One region of the Bacillus sp. N5-665 genome, then DNA from elsewhere that is predicted to be linked to it. Evidence: riboswitches for the same ligand, from Rfam matches in the RefSeq annotation. Region 1 holds a riboswitch; the other holds the start of a gene.

Evidence for each region. Region 1 has a riboswitch for S-adenosylmethionine ahead of MNO09_RS25975 (LLM class flavin-dependent oxidoreductase). Riboswitches for the same ligand answer to the same signal wherever they lie in the genome.
Region 2: it holds a riboswitch for S-adenosylmethionine, as region 1 does, so the genes downstream of both, MNO09_RS04705 (methionine ABC transporter ATP-binding protein) here and MNO09_RS25975 (LLM class flavin-dependent oxidoreductase) in region 1, are expected to answer to the same signal.

The regions. Positions count from the first base shown of each region.
Region 1 covers NZ_CP093325.1:4,539,836-4,551,219, forward strand. Annotated here, with positions in the region: gene MNO09_RS25925 (hypothetical protein) at 1-385, opposite strand, end outside; gene MNO09_RS25930 (S-layer homology domain-containing protein) at 512-2,248, opposite strand; gene MNO09_RS25935 (hypothetical protein) at 3,392-3,607, shown strand; gene MNO09_RS25940 (helix-turn-helix domain-containing protein) at 4,140-5,033, shown strand; gene MNO09_RS25945 (LCI fold-containing protein) at 5,197-5,478, opposite strand; gene MNO09_RS25950 (Phr family secreted Rap phosphatase inhibitor) at 5,944-6,081, opposite strand; gene MNO09_RS25955 (response regulator aspartate phosphatase) at 6,078-7,187, opposite strand; partial or broken gene MNO09_RS31095 (hypothetical protein) at 7,398-7,466, opposite strand; gene MNO09_RS25965 (hypothetical protein) at 7,743-8,024, opposite strand; gene MNO09_RS25970 (ATP-grasp domain-containing protein) at 8,501-9,457, opposite strand; gene MNO09_RS25975 (LLM class flavin-dependent oxidoreductase) at 9,450-10,508, opposite strand; SAM riboswitch class I at 10,591-10,696, opposite strand; gene MNO09_RS25980 (hypothetical protein) at 10,938-11,144, shown strand.
Region 2 covers NZ_CP093325.1:492,811-504,194, reverse strand. Annotated here, with positions in the region: gene sufB (Fe-S cluster assembly protein SufB) at 413-1,810, opposite strand; gene sufU (Fe-S cluster assembly sulfur transfer protein SufU) at 1,859-2,290, opposite strand; gene sufS (cysteine desulfurase SufS) at 2,280-3,500, opposite strand; gene sufD (Fe-S cluster assembly protein SufD) at 3,500-4,792, opposite strand; gene sufC (Fe-S cluster assembly ATPase SufC) at 4,808-5,593, opposite strand; gene metQ (methionine ABC transporter substrate-binding lipoprotein MetQ) at 5,832-6,638, opposite strand; gene metQ (methionine ABC transporter substrate-binding lipoprotein MetQ) at 6,711-7,523, opposite strand; gene MNO09_RS04710 (methionine ABC transporter permease) at 7,547-8,212, opposite strand; gene MNO09_RS04705 (methionine ABC transporter ATP-binding protein) at 8,205-9,230, opposite strand; SAM riboswitch class I at 9,530-9,637, opposite strand; gene MNO09_RS04700 (hypothetical protein) at 9,763-10,107, opposite strand; gene MNO09_RS04695 (thioredoxin family protein) at 10,262-10,570, opposite strand; gene MNO09_RS04690 (toprim domain-containing protein) at 10,574-10,918, opposite strand; gene MNO09_RS04685 (hypothetical protein) at 11,000-11,384, opposite strand, start outside.

The sequences.
Region 1 (11,384 bases):
TTTTCACAGGGTTTGCGAATGCGCCTGTAGGTTGTTCTGGTTTCGGCTCTTCTTTCGTTTCCGGCTGTGGAGCTGGGGCTGGTTGTTGCTTAGGTTGTTCTTGTTGAACTGGCTGTTGTACTACTTCTTGCTCTTTTTTCGCTAATTCATCTTTTAACTTCTTAACTTGCGCATCAAGAGATTTTTTTTCAGTTTCTAATACACTCATATCACTTTTTAACTTTTGCATTTCTTCATAATGTTCATCTACTAATTTATTGTATTCTTTCTCAGTGTACATTTTTTCACTAGTTGATGTCGTTTTTCCCTTCGCAATAACTACATTAATAATTACAAGTAACACTATGATTCCTATTAACGCAGCTAAAATCTTCTTTTTGTTCATTATTAATCCTCCAAAATGTAAAATTACCAAAGTCATCATAACAGATGCAGCTACGTTCCTTTGTCATATTTTGTCGAACTAAAATAATAAAAAAGCATCTGAAACAGATGCTTTTTCTCATTCTCACTACATAAACGTAATCGTCACTAAAGAATATCCTTCTTTTGCATTATACGGCTCAGCTTTATAAGAAACACGGTTCGCCCCTTGCGGATAACCAATCTCTCCAATTACTTTTTTCACATCTTGCAATGCGCCATCCATTGATTGTTTATAAAGGATTTCAATCTTTGGTGACTTTGCGTTATAACGTTGCTGCATTTTATTTTTGAATTCATTATAGTTGTTTGCAATGTATTCATTTCCTAAATAATTTAACTTTGTATCTTTTAAAATTTGCTGATATGCAGGGTTTTTCGTACTACCTGCCGCAATTTTATTTGTTAATGTACTATAATAATTTGTTGTAGCTTGCGGATAGTCACTTCTGTTCCACTCATGATTTCTTGCAATTTGTTCATCTGATAAGTTGAAATAGGAATACGTAACGCGGCCTTGTTCATCTGGCACAGGATCATCGAATGTTGTATCAAGGTGATACCATTTGTTTTCGATTTTCACTAAATTCCAAGCATGAGGCTGACCGTCTCCAGTTCCTACTACAAAATGATTCTCAATACCTGCTTCTTTTAATAATTGATAGGTTAATAGTGCGTAACCTTGGCAAACCGCAGAACGATTTACGAGTGCTTCATATGCGGTGTAAGCTTTATAAGACGTATCGTAAGAAATATGCTTTACGACATAATCATGAATCGCCTTCACTTTTTCATGATCATCCATTCCAACTTGAGTAATAGAAGAAACAATTGCCTTTGCTTGCTTCATTACATATTCCGTTTGTTCTTTCGTTTCACGATATGTAATCTTTAACGTAAACGTATAATTTCCAGGTGATCCAGAAATTCCATATGAAACATTCGATCTATTATAATTTGTATACTCATTTTTACTTGCGACTTCTTTATAGGCGTTGAAAAGTGTCTTCATTACTTCTTCCTGATTACCATTTTTCGTTTTATATGGAAGTGTAATATTCGTTTCGTACGCATTAATACGCTTTTGCACTTCATCTTTAAATGCTGCTAATAATGCTGTATCTCCTGTATCTTGCACCGCAACTTCAGGCTTTTTATATTTCAAAGTATTATATAAAAACTGTGCATACTGTTCACGTTTTACTGTGCTAGTTGGTTCAAATTTCCCTTCGCCTGTACCAGAAGCAATCCCGTTTGATTGCACCGCACTAATTGCATTTTCACCCCAATAACCGCTTGGAACATCATTAAATGTATGCTTTTGTTTCGCAGAAAGATGGAAAGCATTTGTAAGAATTTGTGCCATTTCTGCGCGATTCACAGGAGCTTTCGGTCTAAAATTCCCTTTCTCATCCCCTTTAAATACCCCTGCATTCGTTAACATTAAAATTTCCTCAGGAAACATCGTAGAGTTTTGATTAATATCGCCATAAGGATTATTAAACTTAGATCCATCCTTTAATACATAAAGAGCATTATTGCTACTAAACGTTCCGCCTTGTTTATTCGGTAGCATAACTCGATACACTAAAGCAGCAACTTGCTCCCTCGTCGCAACATCTCCAAAACCAAATATCCCATTTCCATAACCGGAAATAATATTTTTACTCGCTAAATCTTTAATCGCTGGATACGACCAATGCGATGTAGGCACATCAGAAAAAATACCCGCCTCAGCAGCTCTCACATCACTGCCATTTGTATACAATAAAGCACCACCAATAAGTGATAATGATGTAATTGATTTTAATAGTTTTGTGTACATAAGTCCTTCTCCCAATACGTTCTCTATTTTATATTTTGTCGAAAAATCTAAAAGAATATGACAAACCATATTATACTATTAAAATTTTTTGAAGGATATATTAAGTTTTGAAATATGCAAAAACTCATATTATTATATTTTTCCGTATTAATATTATGTTGTTTTATTTATGGATATGTATAGGTAGTAACTCGTTATAACTCCCCTCATGGTAATCTCTAATTTTATATTGGAATTCTTTAAAATAATTCTTCTTTATTTCTTAATATAAGGAGTCTTGGATTTTCATTAACACTCCTGTAATATTATTAACAAAGAGTAAGGTAAGAGTTACTCTTTGCCATTTTAGAAGAGGTTCTGTTGGAGACAACAGAACCTTTTTTCATATAGAGGTAGTTTTATTAAATTTTTCACCACTAACTATAAAAAACATCTTATAATCATAATGTAACAAATTAATGCATTTAGGGTAACTTCCAGTTACACTAGAACTTATTCTTTTCATTCTTATAGTAATCAGTGCTGTTGGCTATTTAATAAAAGAATACCGACTATCATAATCTAATTTATAAAACATGAATTCCTTCGAATAAAACTCAATATTATGTCCATAATGTTGATAGGCTGTATGCCAACATTCATTTAGTTTTCTCTGTATCTCCTTGTATTGAGCAGTTAGCCATTGCTAGCTGCTCTTTTATATGTAACCTTATTAGACAAGTTTTCATATAATGTAGTCATTCCTTTCTTATAAAGTGAAACTTTAATCATTGAGGGTTTTGTTCATCCCCCAATGATTATCAGCCCTCACCAATAGGGCTTTTACGGGCAGCCCGCCCCCTACCTAACTTCTTTGCTTCCGTTGAATGTTAAGGTGGAGGTCTTACTGCCCGCAAATAGCGGGATAAATTAAACCCGTCACTTGGATTATAAAAATTGAATTATATCCTATAATTTTTTCAGAAATCATCCATATTTTATTTCTAAAAAAGTGCTTTACTTTACTGAAAGGTGGTTGCGGAAAGAACCGCCTTTTTATTTATGGCAAAATAAGATTTCTATTAAGCCTCATTACAAAGTATGTTATTACTGGTACAAGCTGGTATAATAAATACAGATTAAACATTGAAAGGAAATATGACAATGAAAAGATATTTTAACTTCATTTCACTTTTCTTAACTGTACTTGTAATAATTAATCTTACAAATATACATACAAAGTACCAATTCTTTATAGGTTCATCTATAGCATTATGTTTAACTATTATTTCTACAAATGAAATTATAAAATTCCTTGCTACTAGTAGCTTATTAGTTTACGGATTTGCAGCTCTTACTCTTTTAAGTATTGCTTGTTAACTTTCAATGTCGCTTTTTATTAAAATAGCGTTTTTATTTAATTTCATTACAATACTATAGAGGCACATACGATTTTTTCTTTTTTTATGGGTTCTTACGTAATAGTAAGAACCCTTTTTTCATGCCAATCACGATTTGTTCATGCTTTCAATAAATTTATGGAACATTCATATGTTACGTTTGATAAATCCTTTTTTTAAAAAATCATATTCATTCTGTCAAAAAGCCCTAGTTCTCCTAGGGCCTTTTGCGTTCAAATAATGAGTTATATCTTTTTTCAATGAATTTAGGTATTTAACATGGTAAAATAATATTCGTATGGGATTCCAATACATATTATTAAAATTAAGATGGTTCAAGTCGCAGGAAGGCACCTTTGGGTGTCTTTTTTGTACATATTAAAATCCTCACCACCTTATGAAAACGGTAAGCCCTTTACAACAAACAATAATTGCAACTACATTACTTTTACATTACATTAAGGTTAAGGAATATTCTTTTACTAATAAAGTGCTAGATAGTAGGTGAAAAAATGGAATTTAACGATTTGGGTATTACCATTAAAGAACTTAGAATGAAAAAAAATATATCACAATCCGAATTATGTCATGGAATATGTTCACAAAGTCAAATTAGCAAGATTGAAAAAGGTATGATTTATCCATCTAGTATATTGTTATATCAATTATCAGAAAGACTTGGTATTGATCCAAATAATATATTTGCACTAACTCAAAACAAAAGATTAAAATATGTAGAAAATGTAAAATATGTAATAAAAGATTGCTTAAAGCAAAAACAATATAAAGAACTTTATGAAATAGTTAAAAAAGAGAAAAACTTAAATAATTTTCAAACAAAAGAAGAGAAACAGTTTCTAATATGGCACGAAGCAATTGCTATATTTATGGTGGATAAAACAATAAAAACTGCTTTAGATCTTTTAAATAATGCATTAAAACTAACTTTAACTAATTGTGATTTTTTATCAGAAAGAGAAATAGATATTATGCAAACAATGGCTATATTTTATGCGGAAAATAAAAATTATGAAAAAGGTATTAATATATTAAGAAGATGTTTAACTAATTTTAATAAGTTAGATTTTCCTAGAGATAAAGAAATTAAATTAAAAATCATATTAAATTTAGCAAAATGTTTAGACTCCACATTTCAACATGAAGAGGCAATAAAATACCTTGATAAGGGTATAAAATTAGCAATTAATCTAAATACTTTATACCTATTAGGTGAACTATTCTATTTAAAAGGTCAGTATTTATTAAAGATTAAACAACATAATGTAGAAGATGTTGTTTATAACTGGAAAAAAGCATTATTTATATTTGAACTAACAGAAAAAGAATATTATACAAAAATGCTACCAGATGAACTTATTGAAATACAAAATAAAAAACAATCATAATTTCGTACAAGCTACTTACAAAACCCACAGGAAAAATCCCTGTATTTTTAAAATTAAAGTGGTTCAAGTCACAGGAAGGCACCTTTGGGTGTCTTTTTTTGTGGAGAATCAGTTTAAAAACTAAAAATAAAAGAACCTCAATAAATGAGGTTCAAAAAATCTACTATTTTAAATTACCTTCGTAAAAAGCAACTCCATTTTGAACATGTTTTAAATACCACGTAATCGTCCCGCCACAAACATTTTCATTAAAACTATTAGCATATACTCCATTTGAGTAATAAAGAGTTCTTTTAAATTTACCATTAGAATACTCATAAGGAATTGAGCATGTTGCTTGCTTCGGAGAGCTCACAGCTTTTTGCGTATCAGCCGAAGTTGCCCCAATTCCTCCTGTTAATGCAATACCAGTTGCCAATAGCCCTACTACTAATTTCTTGAACATAATAAATCCCCCTTTAATAGTTTTTATAGCTTACAACTTAAATGTATCACTTTTGTAATTTTTGTAAATATATTGAATATGTAGAAATATTTATTTAATTCTTAGTAATATTGGGATTTTATTTTATCAAATGGAAAATAGAGGAGTTTAGAAAAGTATGTAACAATGCATAATAAATCAATCAGATATTATGATATACTCACAAAGAGCTGATACAAAATTTCTTTAGATTGGAAAACTAAAGTCTTATCTACCTAAAAGGAAGGCGCCTAATGGCGTCTTTTCTTTTAGGGAAAGGAATAAATTTTACCAGGATATATATGAAAATAAATCATCTAATTATAAAATAAAAAACGCTCATTTGAGCGTTTCATCTATATACCTAATAATTACTTTTTCTTCACTGATAACTCTTCTTCAGTAATAATCCCTTGATCCAACAACTCTTTATACTTCAATATTCCATCAGCCCCACGGCTCTCCATGCGTATATTGTATAACGTTTGTTGTATTAACCTTTGATTGGTCTGTTGGAGCATTTACTCCATTTAATAGTATGACCGTAATTATTAATCCAATTGAACTGCTTATGATTCTTTTCATTTTAAAGCCCCTTTCTGAAAACCTTTTTCTTTTTCTTTATATCCTAAATAGAAGTATTCACTAGATTTTATTGAATTTCCTTCTTCATGATATTTAACCGCTAACTTTTCAGCATATTCCTGGACATATTGCCATAAACCTACTTCATTAAAGAAAGAAATTCCTTTAGAAATAGCTAATTCTAATTCTTCAGCAGAAACATTCTCATTCATTCCCTTTAGAATGGTAAAATGATGTTCATATTCTTTTTGTTCTAGTTCATTACAGATTACTAAACCTTTTTCAATTAAAGAGGCTGCAAGCTTTGTTTTCCCTAACTTTAAATTCTCTCTAGCTTCCAAAAAAATCGCTCTAAAGTGATTCGGGATTTTTTGTGATACTTCTGATAAATAACGAAGTGCTAAATCAGATAGGTTTTGCTCTGCATACATAACCCCTAAACTATGTCTAACTCGTAACATTAACTCCTCTTCATTCTGCTTTTTCAAAATATCCAGAGACGACATAAAATAAACTTCTGCCTGTTCAAATTCATTTAGCTTTACACATGCTAAACCCAGAACATTGTCACATGCTGCGACCTTCCTACTATATCCGTACAGCCCTTCAAATATATTTCTTGCTCTAGTTGCATATTGAATAACTAAAATAGGCTGGCAAACATGATAATAGTAGCTAGATAGCTTAAAGTTAAATTCTGCTTTTTCGATTGGATCCTGAATATTTTCCAACAAAGATTCTGCTATTCCATAATGCTTTTCAGCCACTTTAAAATCACCGTTTACCGTAGCATGAGAAGCCTTAAAGAAATGGTAATAATATAATAGAGATTCATCTGATGGCGCTTCATCTAACTTCATTTTTCTTAGATCATTCTTAGATATGTCAGATTGATGGGGATAAAACTCTGCACTCAACATTTTAAATCTAAAATCTAAAAGTGAATAAAACTCTGTATTCTTTTGATCTTCTTCCATACTATTAACTTTTGTATCAATACTTTGTTTTAATTCCTTTGCCTTAACGAAATTCTGTGAACGAATTTCTCGATACCAATCATGTAAAAGTAAAGTGATTTCTTCCTTTTTTATTACGTGTACACTCATATAGCCCCTTCTCCTTTGTCTATAGATTACTAACATAATAACAAAAATCAGCTGATAAAACATTTAATTTTCAGAATATTATAGTTTCAAAAAAATTTCTCAATACAATTTCACCATTTTAGCTCTTTAAACTTAAAATTTTTTCTGTTCCTTATTCATTTCTATATAAAAAATAACACTTTATTATTGGTAATGGTGAAATATGAAAGTCTATCCCTTCATAAGTTTTATATTCATAGGATTAAATTCTGCCGCATAGCTCGAATCAGAAAGTGTTTTCCAAAATTCTTCTCTAAAATCGTCAAAAGATTTGAATTCTCTTCCTACTAATTTTTCTCAAACTTTTTGCGGAATACCCGTTGGTTTTTACCCTTCACTAAGGCCTCGTCCTAAACTGATTATTACACGGTTCACTTGACTACAATCTGCCTCTATCTCATCGAACTCAAGTAACTTTCTCCACATAAACACATGGACTCAACAAATCACTTCTAAAATTTATAAAAAGAAAAGACCTTTTATTTTAGTTAAAAGGTCTTTCTTTAAATATATTTATTAAGATTTATATTTTTTGACTGTATAGGGAATAGTTACAATGTATAAATCTATAGCATAGATTGTAACCCAAATACCTTTACCTTCAGCCGCTAGCTTTTCATTTAATTGTGATAAATGCTCTGAAACTTTTCTTTTACCCCATTTTCTAGGAAACCATTGAAAAACCTTAGGAACATTATGTTTTTTGTTATACCATACGTTCAATCTCCAAAAAATCAAGAAAAACGAGACAATCACTACAGTACAAAAAATATCAAAATATGAAATTCCTAAAATCATATAATATATTCTCCATTTTCATTAAAGCTCAGATAATTTTTTTCTTATATAAAATCAGAGAAAGGATAGCAACCTCCCGCCCTAACAATATATAGTTATATGCAGCTTATCACACAATTCTATTAGAGGAAATATCATCGAAATACCCTCAAATTATATCTATCTAAAAACAAAATATAGACTTATTCAATTTTACGATACATTTATATGTTACGTTGGATAAGTCCTTTTATAAGTCGTTTTTTTAATGTAGATACCATTATTTCAATACAATAGAAGCGATTATTGAAATATATATAGGCATAAGAAGATCCCCCCTAGTTTAAGCTAGAGGGGATCTTCTTATGCCTATTTCAAACTACTCACAATCTCCGCAAATATCACTTCAAACGCATGCACACCTGCATCTGGATATCCTAAACTTGGTCATATGACCACGATTACTTTAACAAAGGTTTTCACTAGAACCTTCTATACTATTTAACTAACTCTACTTGCTTTTCTAATTCTCTTCCAAGGAATGTAGCAAGCTCAAGCATACCAAATTGATTTGCTACAGACTCTGCGCCAGAATTATAGTTTGTGTTTGTATTAATATCATACGTATAAATTGTTCCATCCGAACTGCGAATAAATTCAATACCAGCAACGGTAATTTCATTTTCTTCCAAAAACTCTTTGTATTGTTCAATAATTGGCTCTTGGAAGTCCGATATAATTTCAAATTTTGTTGATGACTCTTTCTTACTCTCTTCTCCTACTGGGCAAAAAGCATCTTGAATCGAACACGCATCTGCTGGACAAAGTTCAAATCCTTCTGATGTATCTACTTTAACTGCATATACAAACTGACCGCCTACAAACTCACAACGTGTAATATATGGTTCTGGCGCTTCAATATATTGCTGGATTAAAGTAATTCCATCAATGGGTTCTTCAAACGTCGGACCATCCAAATATTGTTCTAAAGCATCAATGGAATGAAACAGTTGAACACCAAGGCCTTTACCTGCACGGTTATGCTTTGTAATAAACGGTACTTCCCCTAAATCCTTTGCTGCTTTTACTATATGATCACGGCCAACAGCACCAATTGTTTTCGACACTTGTATCCCAAATTTTCTTAATGCTGCATATTGATTTAATTTACTTACTTCAAGGCGTAATGCACGAGACCCATTAAATACTGTTCGCCCGTATCCCTCTAACCAAGCAAGAACCCCTTCAGTCAATTCAGGTGCATATCGATGCCCTCTCGTATGTGAAGAAGCACTCATGCGGCTATAAAAAACACCTTGGGGAGGTTCTTGTTCTAATGAAAGTGTTCCTTCATTTAAAAGCCATTCCTCATACGGTAACTCCAGTTCTTCCAACCTTTTCACTAAATGATCCGTCCATTCCTTATTCTCATGTAATATGTAAATTTTACTCATTTGTAATCAATTCCTTTCTTTTTGCTTCAACTAATGGCATTACTTTTTCAGAAAATCGTTTCATCTCTTCAAGCTGTGGCGAAAATTGTAAAAGTAATAACGTAACACCCCCTTTTTCAAAAGCAAGTATCCTTTCTGCAATTTGTTCTGGTGTTCCGATTAAATTAGGACGTAACCCGCGATTAGATACGGAATAATCATTGAGCTTCACTTGCTGTTCCAAATGCGATTTACTAATAAAGTCTTGATAACCCGCATAACCTAAAGCATCGTCTTTCACATCCGTTATGCGTCTCCATTCCTCTAATGCCTCTTCTTCTGTATCACGACAAATAACGTAAGCCGCAAGCCCGAATGACTGCAATGGCTCCTCTGTAACTTTCTTTCTACGATTCTTCATATCTTCTATTTTCACAGATACTTCTTCCACTGTTCCCCCGTGCATTACATATGCATCCGCGTGGTTGACAATGACCTCTTTTCCTCGCTCACTCTCACCACCTGCATAAAGCTTAATGCCTTGTTTCTGCACAGGTTTTGGACTTAAATGTGTATGATGAAGCTCATAAAACTTCCCTTTATAAGAAAACTCTTCTTCTTTCCAAAGCTCTTTCAAAACTGTTACAAATTCCTCTGTGCGATCATATCTTTCATCATGTGCAGTAAATACCCCGCCGTACTGTCTCGCTTCTTCTTCCCACCATGCCGAAACTACATTCAATGTAAAACGACCATTACTTAATTGATCAATATTTGCTGCCATTTTCGCTGTAACTGCTGGATTGTGGAAACCAGGTCTTACAGCTGTCATAATTTCTAATTTATCCGTCACTGCTGCAAGTGCTGCCGCAGTTGTCCACGCTTCTAAACTTGGTGCCGAAACACCTTTTATATCATTTAAATTTAATTCTGCAATAAGTGTTGTTGAAAAACCTAATTGTTCTGCTGCTTGCGCTGTTTGTTTTGCATACTCAAACGTAGGCGGCATAGATTCATCATCTACATTTCGAAGCCATCCCCCAAAAATCGGCAACCAAAAACCGTACTCCACTACCTATTCCCCCTTTAACTTTTAACCATAAAAAAAGCTACTCTTATCGAAATAAGAGTAGCCTTCTTGACTAAGTGAACCTCTCTTATCTTTCAGGTGTTTTTCACCTGCAGGATTTGGCACCTTTCGTCTAAAACGAGGTTGCCGAAGTTTCATAGGGCCCGTCCCTCCACTTCTCAGCATAAGAATTGTTTGATTTCCATTTATTATAATCATCAGAATAATAAAAATCAATCCTTTAATACTTATTTTTCCGATATACATTAAATGATATATGAAAAATCATATTGTTATAGAGATTTATAAGGGTATTGTGTTGTTTTACTTACGAATATATAAAGGGGTATGTTGTATCATGTCGAAAACATCATGTATAACCAAGTTGCTTTACTTCTATCTTAAAAACACAGCAAATGAGGTGTTAGTAGCATGAAAAATAAACGATGCGAGAATTGTGGTTCTACTACATTTAAAGAAGGAAGAGTTGGATCTGCTTATCATGCATATGTTTGTGAAGATGATTCTAGTAGGCTCTTTTCAGTGGGGAAACGTTCCAAACTATTAACTACATTTTGTTTAGAATGTGGTGAGGTGAAATCATTTAGAGTGGAGAAGCCGGAAATATTTAAAGAATAAAATAATACTAATTACATATTATGAAGATGGTTATTAATGATGGTAACGTTCAAGCATTTCGCCTACCTTTAGAATTGGAATATTGGGTACTTTCATCTATAGGTGCTGCTTCACTAGGAAAAATCTGTTCCTCTGTAAAGTTGCTTTCGGAATAATAGACACGAAATTTCATGTTAAATGCAAATAAACAAGGAACCCATTAGTCGGTTCCTTGTTTATTTAGCTAAAGCAGACTTCTTT
Region 2 (11,384 bases), 1.5 Mb from region 1:
TGTGTGGAAGGATTTTGGGTTGGGGTTTTGTTGGGGTTCGGGGGATTTGTCAAAAAGTTTAACAGAGGGTTCGGTAGGTGGGTTTATCAGTATCTTTTCCTTACTTCCAGTCGTTCTCTTTTCATATAAAATGTTGCGGGGTATATGAAGAATTTCTTTTGTCTTACTTTGTCAATAAGTCGATATCCCTTGTGGAAACGTCGATATATTTCGAGTTATGGTCGATTTATTTGAATAATCGCTGATATATTTAGCTGAACACCGCCTGGGTATTCCAGGCACACAACATAAGAAAGCGCCCTGCTGTGCAGGGCGCTTTCTTCATACATATATTATCCAGTTCCAGCGGCTAGAATGTTCGGTGGCTTCACTTCTTCCTCACATTCTGAACGAGCCGCTTCCACTTTATCTATTAACCGATAGAACCTTCCATCTCAAACTTGATTAGGCGGTTCATTTCAACTGCGTACTCCATTGGAAGTTCGCGAGTGAATGGCTCGATGAAGCCCATTACGATCATTTCTGTAGCTTCTTGCTCAGAAATACCGCGGCTCATTAGGTAGAATAATTGTTCTTCTGATACTTTCGATACTTTCGCTTCGTGCTCAAGTGAAACGTAATCGTTTTTGATTTCGTTATAAGGAATTGTATCAGATGTAGATTGGTTATCCATGATTAACGTGTCACACTCGATGTTAGAGCGAGAGTTTTTCGCTTTTGGTCCGAATTGTACGATACCACGGTAAGTTACTTTACCACCATGCTTCGCAATCGATTTAGAAACGATTGTTGAAGATGTGTTTGGTGCTAAGTGAATCATTTTCGCACCAGCATCTTGGTGTTGGCCTTTACCAGCAATCGCGATAGATAATGTTAAACCACGAGCGCCTTCGCCTTTTAAGATAACTGCTGGGTATTTCATCGTTAATTTAGATCCGATGTTACCGTCAATCCATTCCATCGTTGCGTTTTCTTCACAAACCGCACGTTTTGTAACTAGGTTGTATACGTTGTTCGCCCAGTTTTGGATTGTTGTATAACGGCAATATGCATCTTTCTTAATGATGATTTCTACTACCGCACTGTGAAGTGAGTTAGTCGTGTAAACAGGTGCTGTACAACCTTCTACGTAGTGTACGTGTGCGCCTTCGTCTACGATGATAAGCGTACGCTCGAATTGTCCCATATTTTCAGAGTTAATACGGAAGTACGCTTGAAGTGGTGTATCCACTTTAATACCTTTTGGAACGTAGATGAATGATCCACCAGACCAAACTGCAGAGTTTAATGCAGAGAATTTGTTGTCTGTTGGTGGGATTACTTTTCCGAAATGCTCACGGAAAATATCTTCGTTCTCTTTTAATGCGCTATCTGTATCTTTGAAGACGATTCCTAGAGCTTCTAGGTCTTCTTTCATGTTGTGGTATACAACTTCAGATTCGTACTGTGCAGATACACCAGCTAAATATTTTTGCTCCGCTTCAGGAATACCTAATTTATCAAATGTCGCTTTAATTTCCTCAGGTACTTCATCCCAAGACTTCTCAGATTTCTCAGATGGTTTTACGTAGTACGTAATTTCATCGAAATCTAAGTCGTTTAAGTCGCCGCCCCATTGTGGCATTGGCATTTCATAGAACTTATCCAGTGATTTTAAACGGAAGTCTAACATCCACTGTGGTTCTTCTTTCATACGTGAAATCTCTTCAACGATTTCTTTTGTTAAACCGCGTCCAGCACGGAAAATCGAAACGTCTTTGTCTTTGAAACCATATTTATAATCGCCGATATCTGGCAGTTGCTTCGCCATGTTGGTGTGTCCCTCCTTAGATAACCTCGTTTTTAGGAACCTTTAACATTACTTATCTTCGTTTAAGCCCTTTTCTAACGCTTTCCACGCTAATGTTGCACATTTAATACGTGCAGGGAACTTGCATACGCCTTGTAATGCTTCAATATCTCCTAAATCAATGCTGTCATCGTACTCTTTTCCTAGCATCATGTCAGAGAAAATTTTAGAAAGCTGAAGTGCCTCTTCAATTTTCTTACCTTTTACTGCTTGTGTCATCATCGAAGCTGAAGACATTGAGATAGAACATCCTTCTCCTTCAAACTTCGCCTCTTGCACAATACCTTCTTCTACTTTCATCGTAAGTTGAATACGATCGCCGCAAGTTGGATTGTTCAAGTTAACAGTAACACTATCTTCTAACACGCCATTGTTACGAGGATTCTTATAATGATCCATAATAACTTGACGGTATAACGTATCTAAATTATTAAATGACATTTGTGAAATACTCCTTTGTCTTGATTAGCGATTCAACAAATGTATCAATTTCTTCTTTTGTATTATATAAATAGAAGCTCGCACGTGCTGTAGAAGAAGCTTTCAGCCACTTCATAAGCGGTTGTGCACAGTGGTGTCCTGCGCGAACCGCAATGCCTTCTACATCTAATACAGTTGCTACATCATGAGGATGTACGTCTTCAATATTAAATGTAACAAGACCAGCGCGATGCTTTGGACCATAAATTGTAACGCCATCTACTTCTGATAGTCTTTCTAAAGCATATTGCGCTAATTCATGTTCATGCTTTTCAATATTATGAAGACCGATTTCTTCTAGGAAATCAATTGCCGCACCAAGTCCGATTGCATTACCGATAATCGGTGTACCTGCTTCAAACTTCCACGGAAGCTCTTTCCAAGTAGATTCTTGTAAATCTACGAAATCAATCATTTCACCGCCAAATTCAATTGGCTCCATATTGTTCAGCAATTCTTTTTTACCATATAATACGCCGATACCTGTAGGTCCGCACATCTTATGAGCAGATAATGCGTAGAAATCACAGTTTAAATCTTGTACATCCACTTTCATATGAGGTGCACTTTGTGCTCCATCAACGATCATGATTGCACCGTTTTCGTGTGCGATTGCTCCGATTTCTTTTACAGGGTTAATCGTTCCAAGTACGTTTGATACTTGCATAATAGAAACGATTTTTGTATTCGGTGTAACTGTTTGACGAACATCTTCTAAAGAAATTGTACCGTCTGGTTGAAGCGGAAGGTATTTTAAAGTTGCACCAGTTTTCTTCGCAACTTGTTGCCACGGAATGATGTTACTATGGTGCTCCATGTAAGAAATAACGATTTCATCGCCTTCTTTTACATTTTCAAGACCATAGCTAGCCGCTACTGTATTTAATGCAGTTGTCGTTCCGCGCGTGAAAATAATCTCTTCCATTGATTTCGCGTTAATAAACTTGCGAACTTTCTCGCGTGCACCTTCATACGCGTCGGTAGCTTTCGTACCGAGCGTATGAACACCGCGATGCACGTTAGAATTATATTCTTTATAGTAACGTTCTAACGTTTCAATTACTTGAATTGGTTTTTGAGAAGTTGCTGCACTATCGAAATATACAAGTTGTTTGCCGTTCACTTTTTGATCAAGAATTGGAAACTGTTTGCGTATTTCATGAATATTCATTAGCGAACTTTCCTTTCAATTACCTCAACAAGCTGTGCTTTTACTCCTTCAATTGGAAGCTCATTTACTACAGGTGCTAAAAATCCATGGATGACTAAACGTTCTGCTTCGCGTTTTGGAATACCACGGCTCATCAAGTAGTATAATTGGTACGGATCTACGCGGCCTACTGAAGCTGCGTGACCTGCCATTACATCATCTTCGTCGATTAAAAGAATTGGGTTTGCATCACCGCGAGCTTTTTCATCTAACATAAGAACGCGAGAAGATTGTTGTGCATTTGATTTAGATGCACCGTGTTCAATCTTACCAATTCCGTTAAAGATAGATGTTGCACTATCTTTTTGTACACCGTGTTTTAAAATCCAACCTTCAGAGTGTTTACCGAAGTGAACAACTTTAGTTGTAAAGTTTTGCGTTTGGTTACCACGGCCAATTGTTACTGTTTTCGTATCAGCATATGAACCGTCGCCCATTAAGTTCGTAACGTTCTCTGAAATTGTGTTTCCGTCATTCATAAGGCCTAGAGCCCAATCAATGCGGCCGTCGCGTCCAACTACACCGCGGCGGTTAACGTAAGTTGTTACATCTTTTGCTAATAGATCAACCGCACCGAACTTCACTTGTGCGCCTTGTTCCACGATTACTTCTGCTACGATATTTGCAATACCTTTAGCATTTTCATTTGCAACGTAGTTTTCTACATAAGTTGCAGTACTGTTCGCATCAGCCACGAATAATACGTGGTTATATACGTTAGCTTCTTCGCCGTCTACTAAGAATACAGCTTGAAGTGGAGTTTCAAGAACAACGTTTTTCGGAACATATACAAATGCACCGCCGTTGATTAATGCAGCATGAAGTGCAGTTAAACGATGCTCGTCTACCTTCACGCCGTCTTTCATTAAATACTTTTGTAATAATTCAGCATGCTCTGTTGCAGCTGTTACGATGTCTGTAAAAATAACACCTTTTTCTTTTGCTTCGTCTGCTAAAGAAACGAATGCAGTTGTACCAGTACGTTGTACTAATACGCTGTTATTTTCATCGATTAAGTTTTTCACTGCTTCTGGAAGCTCTGTTAAAGAACTTACAGGCTCTTGCTTAGCAGCGTCGCCTTTTCCGATAAAGTCCCATTTTTCAATTTTCGTTTTATCAGGCGTTGGCATTGGAAGTTCAGTTGCTTGTGCAAGAGCTTGTAAGCGGAACTCAGTCAACCAAGCAGCTTCGTTTACTTCGCTTGCGCGTTGACGGATTGTTTCTTGATCGAAAGGTAATGTACCGATTGTCATGTTTATGCTCCTCTCTTACGCTTCTTGCTCTGTTGTTTCGTCTTCAATACCTAATTCTTTTTTAATCCAGTCATAACCTTCAGCTTCTAGACGTTGTGCAAGCTCAGGGCCACCAGATTTAACGATGCGACCGTTCATCATAACGTGAACGAAGTCTGGAGTGATGTAGTTTAATAAACGTTGGTAATGCGTAATCATTAGGCAACCGAACTCTTCGCCGCGCATTTGGTTAATACCTTTAGATACAACTTTTAATGCATCGATATCAAGACCTGAGTCGATTTCATCTAAGATTGCAATTTTTGGCTCAATCATCATTAATTGAAGGATTTCGTTACGTTTTTTCTCTCCACCAGAGAAACCTTCGTTTAAGTAACGTTGTGCCATTTCTGGATCCATTTCTAGGAATTCCATGTTTTTATCTAATGTACGGATAAATTTCATAAGAGAAATTTCATCGCCCTCTTCACGACGTGCATTAATTGCAGAACGTAAGAAGTCAGCGTTTGTTACTCCGCTAATTTCACTTGGATATTGCATTGCTAGGAATAGACCTGCTTGTGCGCGCTCGTCTACTTCCATTTCTAATACATCTTCACCGTCGATGATGATGCTACCTTCTGTTACTTCATACTTTGGGTGACCCATAATCGCAGAAGATAAAGTTGATTTACCTGTTCCGTTAGGTCCCATAATTGCGTGGATTTCTCCACCTTTTACTTCAAGGTTTACACCTTTTAAAATTTCTTTGCCATCAATTGATACGTGTAAGTCTTTAACCGTTAATGTAGAACCAGCCATCTCAATACCTCCATTAATCCTATATATACATTTTAAAAATTCCTAAAACGTTCATATTCTCATTTTATTCTCATTCTAATCTTATATCAAATAAAATGATATCGCAAACGACGAAAAAAAGTAACAATTTTTTCACAAATGTATATAAGTATTTCCCTTGCATCCTTATATAATACACCTTTCTTCTTATTTATATAAAGAAAAAAGGACTGGGAATTTCCCAGTCCTTTCCTTGTGTTTATTCACTTACCGGAAGTACAGCACCTTTATATTCTTTATTAATAAAGTCTTGAATTTCTTTTGAATGCAATACTTCTACTAATTCTTTAATTTCTTTTTTCTTCTCGTCACCTTTACGAACTGCAATAATATTTGCATACGGAGAGTCTGATCCTTCAATCGCAATTGCATCCTTTGTTGGATTTAATTTCGCATCAATTGCATAGTTTGAATTAATGAATAAAGCATCACCTTCATTATTTTCATACAGCTTTGGTGACAATCCAGGCTCTACATCTGTTTTAAACTTTAAGTTTTTCGGATTTTCTACAACATCTTTTACTGTCGCTTTAACAACATCTACACCGTCTTTTAATTTAATAACGCCGCCTTTTTGTAACAATGCGAGCATACGGCCACGCTCCGCTACGTTATTACTCATGATAACTGTTCCGCCATCTGGCAATTCTTTTAAACTTTTATATTTCTTAGAATAAATGCCCATTGGCTCTAAATGGATTTTTCCTGCGTTTACAATTTTATATCCCTTTTCTTGAATTTCTTTATCTAAGTAAGGAATGTGTTGGAAGTAGTTCGCATCAATTTCCTTATCCGCTAACGCTTTATTCGGCAAAACATAATCCTGGAACTTTTTAATCTCTAATTTAATGCCCTTTTTCTCTAGTATCGGCTGTGCCTTTTCTAAAATAACAGCGTGCGGCACGTTAGAAGCTCCCACAACAAGCTTATTCTCTTCTTTCCCTCCGCAAGCAGCTAATGTAAATACAGACAGTGCTGTAACAACTGATAGTAGAATCTTTTTCATATGATGTCCCCTTCTCCCCTATAGTTATGTAGTTATAAAAAAGGGCCGGCATACACCAGCCCTTTTCAGCAATTATTCTTTTACAGGAACAACTGCTCCTTTATATTCTTTAGTAATAAAGTCTTCAATTTCTTTAGAATGCAATACTTCTACAAGCTCTTTAATCGCTTTTTTATCTTTATCACCTTTACGAACCACTAATACGTTTGCGTATGGAGAATCATCGCCTTCAATTGCAATTGCATCTTTTTCTGGGTTTAATTTCGCATCAATTGCATAGTTCGAGTTAATTAAAACAGCGTCGCCTTCTTTATTGTTATACACTTGTGGTAATAAACCAGGCTCAATATCCGTTTTAAACTTTAAGTTTTTCGGATTATCTGCAATATCTTTTGGAGTTGCACTAACTGGATCTACTCCGTCTTTAATTTTTAAAATGCCTTCTTTTTGTAAAATTGCTAAACCACGTCCATGGTCAGTAACGGAATTACTCATAATAATTGTCGCCCCGTCCGGAAGTTCTTTTAAGCTCTTATATTTTTGAGAGTATACACCAATTGGCTCTAAATGAATTTTCCCTGCTATTTCAAAATCATATTTTTTATCTTTAATTTCTTTTTCTAAATATGGAATGTGCTGGAAGTAGTTTGCATCTAAATCCTTATCCGCTAACGATTTATTTGGTAATACGTAGTCTTGGAATTTTTTAATTTCTAATTCAATTCCTTTTTTCTCTAATAAAGGTTTAGCCTTTTCTAAAATTTCAGCGTGCGGTACGTTAGAAGCCCCCACAACTAGTTTTTTTTCATCTTTATCTTTCCCGCCACAAGCAGCTAACCCAAAAATTGAAGTTGAAATAAGTGCTGTAAGTAATAATTTTTTCATTTAAAACATCCTCCCGTTTTTTATTATCGTTTATCTATTCGAGTCGTTAAACTATCACCAATCCACTGAATGAAAAATACAACTAGTAATACACAAATTGTCGCAACGATTGTTACATCGTTATTTCCTCGCTGGAATCCTTCTAAATAAGCAAGTGTTCCAAGGCCACCAGCACCAACAACTCCCGCCATCGCTGTATAGCCTACTAAAGCAATTGTCGTAACAGTAATACCAGATACTAATGCTGGTAACGATTCTGGAATTAACACTTTCAAAATAATTGTGCTTGTTTTTGCTCCCATTGCTTTCGAAGCTTCAATTACACCTTTATCAATTTCACGAAGCGCAATTTCAACCATTCTCGCGTAAAATGGTGCCGCTCCAATAATTAAAGCTGGAAGTGCTGCACTCGCTCCAAGAATTGTTCCAAGCAGAATCTTTGTGAATGGGATTAATAAAATGATTAAAATGATGAACGGTATCGAGCGGAAAATGTTTACGAACGCTCCAATCCCCGTGTTAACCGCTTTGTTTTCCCATAAATTATCTTTCGCTGTCATAAAGAGTAACAATCCTAAAATTAGTCCTAATACAAATGTGGCAAGAGCTGCGATTGCCGTCATATATAACGTTTCACCAGTTGCTTCTAACATTTGATTCCAATCAACATTTGCGATTAACTTATCCATGTGCAATCACCTCCAGCTCTACTTGATCTTGATGTATTCCCTCTATTGCTTGTTGAATCGCTGTTTCCTCACCATTTAAATGAACAACTAAACTACCGTAAGAGCCGTTATTCGTTTGTGCTATATTTCCTTGCAAAATGCTAACTTCTATATCACTGCGTTGCATTAATCTTTGAAGTACTGGTCTTTCTACAGCTTCACCGATAAACTGCAAACGAACTACTTTACCATCTGGATACTTTTCAATTAAACTTTCAATCGTTTCATTTGTATCTTCAGAATCCGTTAACTGCTGTACGAAGCGTTTTGTAATGTCTTTCTGCGGATTGCGGAATACATCAAGTACTGGACCCGTTTCTACAATTTTTCCTTTCTCCATTACCGCCACTCGATTACAAATCTTTCGAATCACGTGCATCTCGTGTGTAATGAGTACAATTGTTAAACCGAGACGCTTATTAATATCTAATAATAAATCTAAAATTTGATCTGTCGTTTCTGGATCAAGAGCTGACGTTGCTTCATCACATAAAAGCACTTGTGGGTTGTTAGCTAATGCTCTTGCAATCCCAACACGTTGCTTTTGTCCTCCGCTTAACTGAGATGGATACGCGTCCCCTCTTCCTTCTAATCCAACAAGATGAATTAACTCGTCGACGCGTTTTCTTCTCTTCGCCTTATCGACACCTGCAATTTCAAGTGGGAACTCGATATTTTCGCGTACAGTTCGTGACCAAAGTAAATTGAAGTGCTGAAAAATCATTCCAATTTCTTGCCTTGCCTTACGAAGTTCACTCCCTGTAATTGCTGAAATCACACGATTTGCAATTGTAATTTGGCCAGAAGTTGGTTTCTCTAACTGATTGAATAATCTGATTAAAGAACTTTTCCCAGCGCCACTATATCCGATAACACCAAATATTTCACCTTTGTCTATTTTTAAATTGGCATTATCTACAGCAGTGACATCACCGCTTTTTGCTTTATATATTTTCTTTACATTTTCTAACAAGATCATGATGTTCACCCCTTTTTTTGTTTAAAAAGCGTAAGCGGCTCGTTTAGAACAAGAGGACGCCCGAATCCCTGACGTAGAGGCGCTTTTTGCCTCATAGGAAGGGATGAAACGACCGACTGTTCTAGCCGCTGAAGCTAGATTTTTGGTCGACTCCGCAATTTTTTATGTTTAATGCGTGTAGTCCACCGTTATCACTACTTTTATTATTTGAATGTCCTCCACATTCAAACAATAAAAAAACCTTTCCGCTTTAGAGAAGCAGAAAGGTTTATATGCGTATATAACAACATTATCCCTCTCTCTCATCTCTCAAAGCATTTGCTTTGCAGGAATTGGCACCATTTCAACATAAGTTGACGGTTGCCGGGCTTCACAGGGCACAGTCCCTCCACCTCTCTTGATAAGAGAAATCAGATTACATTTTCGTCTGATTTGTAATTTATGAAATTGTCTATATTTTATGAATTGAATTGTATCAATATCCATACGCCATGTCAACAGAAATTTTCGTAAAAAAAGAAACTTCAGACTTTTAAGCACCCACTGACATCGGTTTACATATATGAAACATCGATTCGACTAATAGCATCGTTCGATACGTTCCTGAATATTGTACACGTCCATCGTTCATTAACATTTGCAACCTTACATTGCCGTTCACCAATTGTTTTACATCTTCCTCATCTAAACAAACGATTTGCTCTGTTCCTCGTTCCTCATGTAGCAGCTCTATATAATCTCTTGAAATTTGTAGCGAACAACTTTCATCTCCAAAGCGGAAATTAACAGTTTTTTCTCCTTGTCTTAAAAGCGGCTCTAAATGATATTGACCATTAGCGTAATTTACAAATGATTGCAGCAAAGAATATAATTTCACCCTAAATCACATCCTTCATATCACTTTCTATTACACATACCATTCCCTCTCACTAAAGAGCAATCCTGTTACTTTCGCTCGACAAATACTGTAACCCCCCTGCATCTCGACATATTTCCCGAGAAATATGTCGAGGCGGCAAAAACTTTGCCGCCTACTTTAATTCCGTATATAAATATTCAACCGAATGAAATGCATATATCTTCTTCATGAGTGTCCCATTTTCAAAAACAAGTAAACACGGTACACTTTCGATTCCATACTCTTTCGCTAAATGCGGAGCATAATTTAAATCTAACATTCCAATTTTCAAGTCTTCAATTGTCATCTCAACGACTGTTAACATCTTTTTTGCTAATTGGCATGTTCCACACATTGGAGTATATACATATAACACTGTTTTTTCTTCGTTCTCTATTAGGGCTGTAGCTTCGGCTCCTGTCCAATCAATCACTTCTATCATTCCTTACCGTAAATATTCTGTATAAACGTCAATGTCAGCTCCCCATAATACATTTGCTAAGTGTGAAGATGGCGCAGTTGCCACTTCTCGGTACGAGCGATCAATATAAATATGCTCTGCTTGCGGAAATTCTTTTCGAAACTGTTTCCTTAACTTTTCTCCAGCATCATCAGCATCCACTAGTACATACACTTCCTTATCAAAAAACTGATCAATGAGCTCATCCATTTTCGACAAACCAATTGTACCATTTGTACAAACAATTTCCACCGGTTCACGAATAATAGATTCAATCTTTCTTCTATCTGATTTACCTTCTACAATAATGACTTTTTCCACATAAATCATATGTCATCACCCGATCACCATATACTATACAACCTTTAACTTAGTATATAGTATATTCGTTATTTTCATGTTGTTTCCTGTTTATTTTTGCAAAAGAAAAGCGCAAGCAGCTCGTTCAGAACAGGAGGGCATTGGAACTCCTGAACTAGAGGCGCTTTTTGCCTCACAGGAAGAAGCGAAGCCACCGAACAATCTAGCCGCTGGAGCTGGATCATAAAGAAAAGCGCAAGCAGCTCGTTCAGATTGTGAGGGGGATGGAGCTTCTGACGTAAAGGCGCTTTTTGCCTTACAGGAAGAAGCGAAGCCACCGAACAATCTAGCCGCTGGAGCTGGATCATAAAGAAAAGCGCAAGCAGCTCGTTCAGATCGTGAGGGGGATGGAGCTTCTGACGTAAAGGCGCTTTTTGCCTTACAGGAAGAAGCGAAGCCACCGAACAATCTAGCCGCTGGAGCTGGATCATAAAGA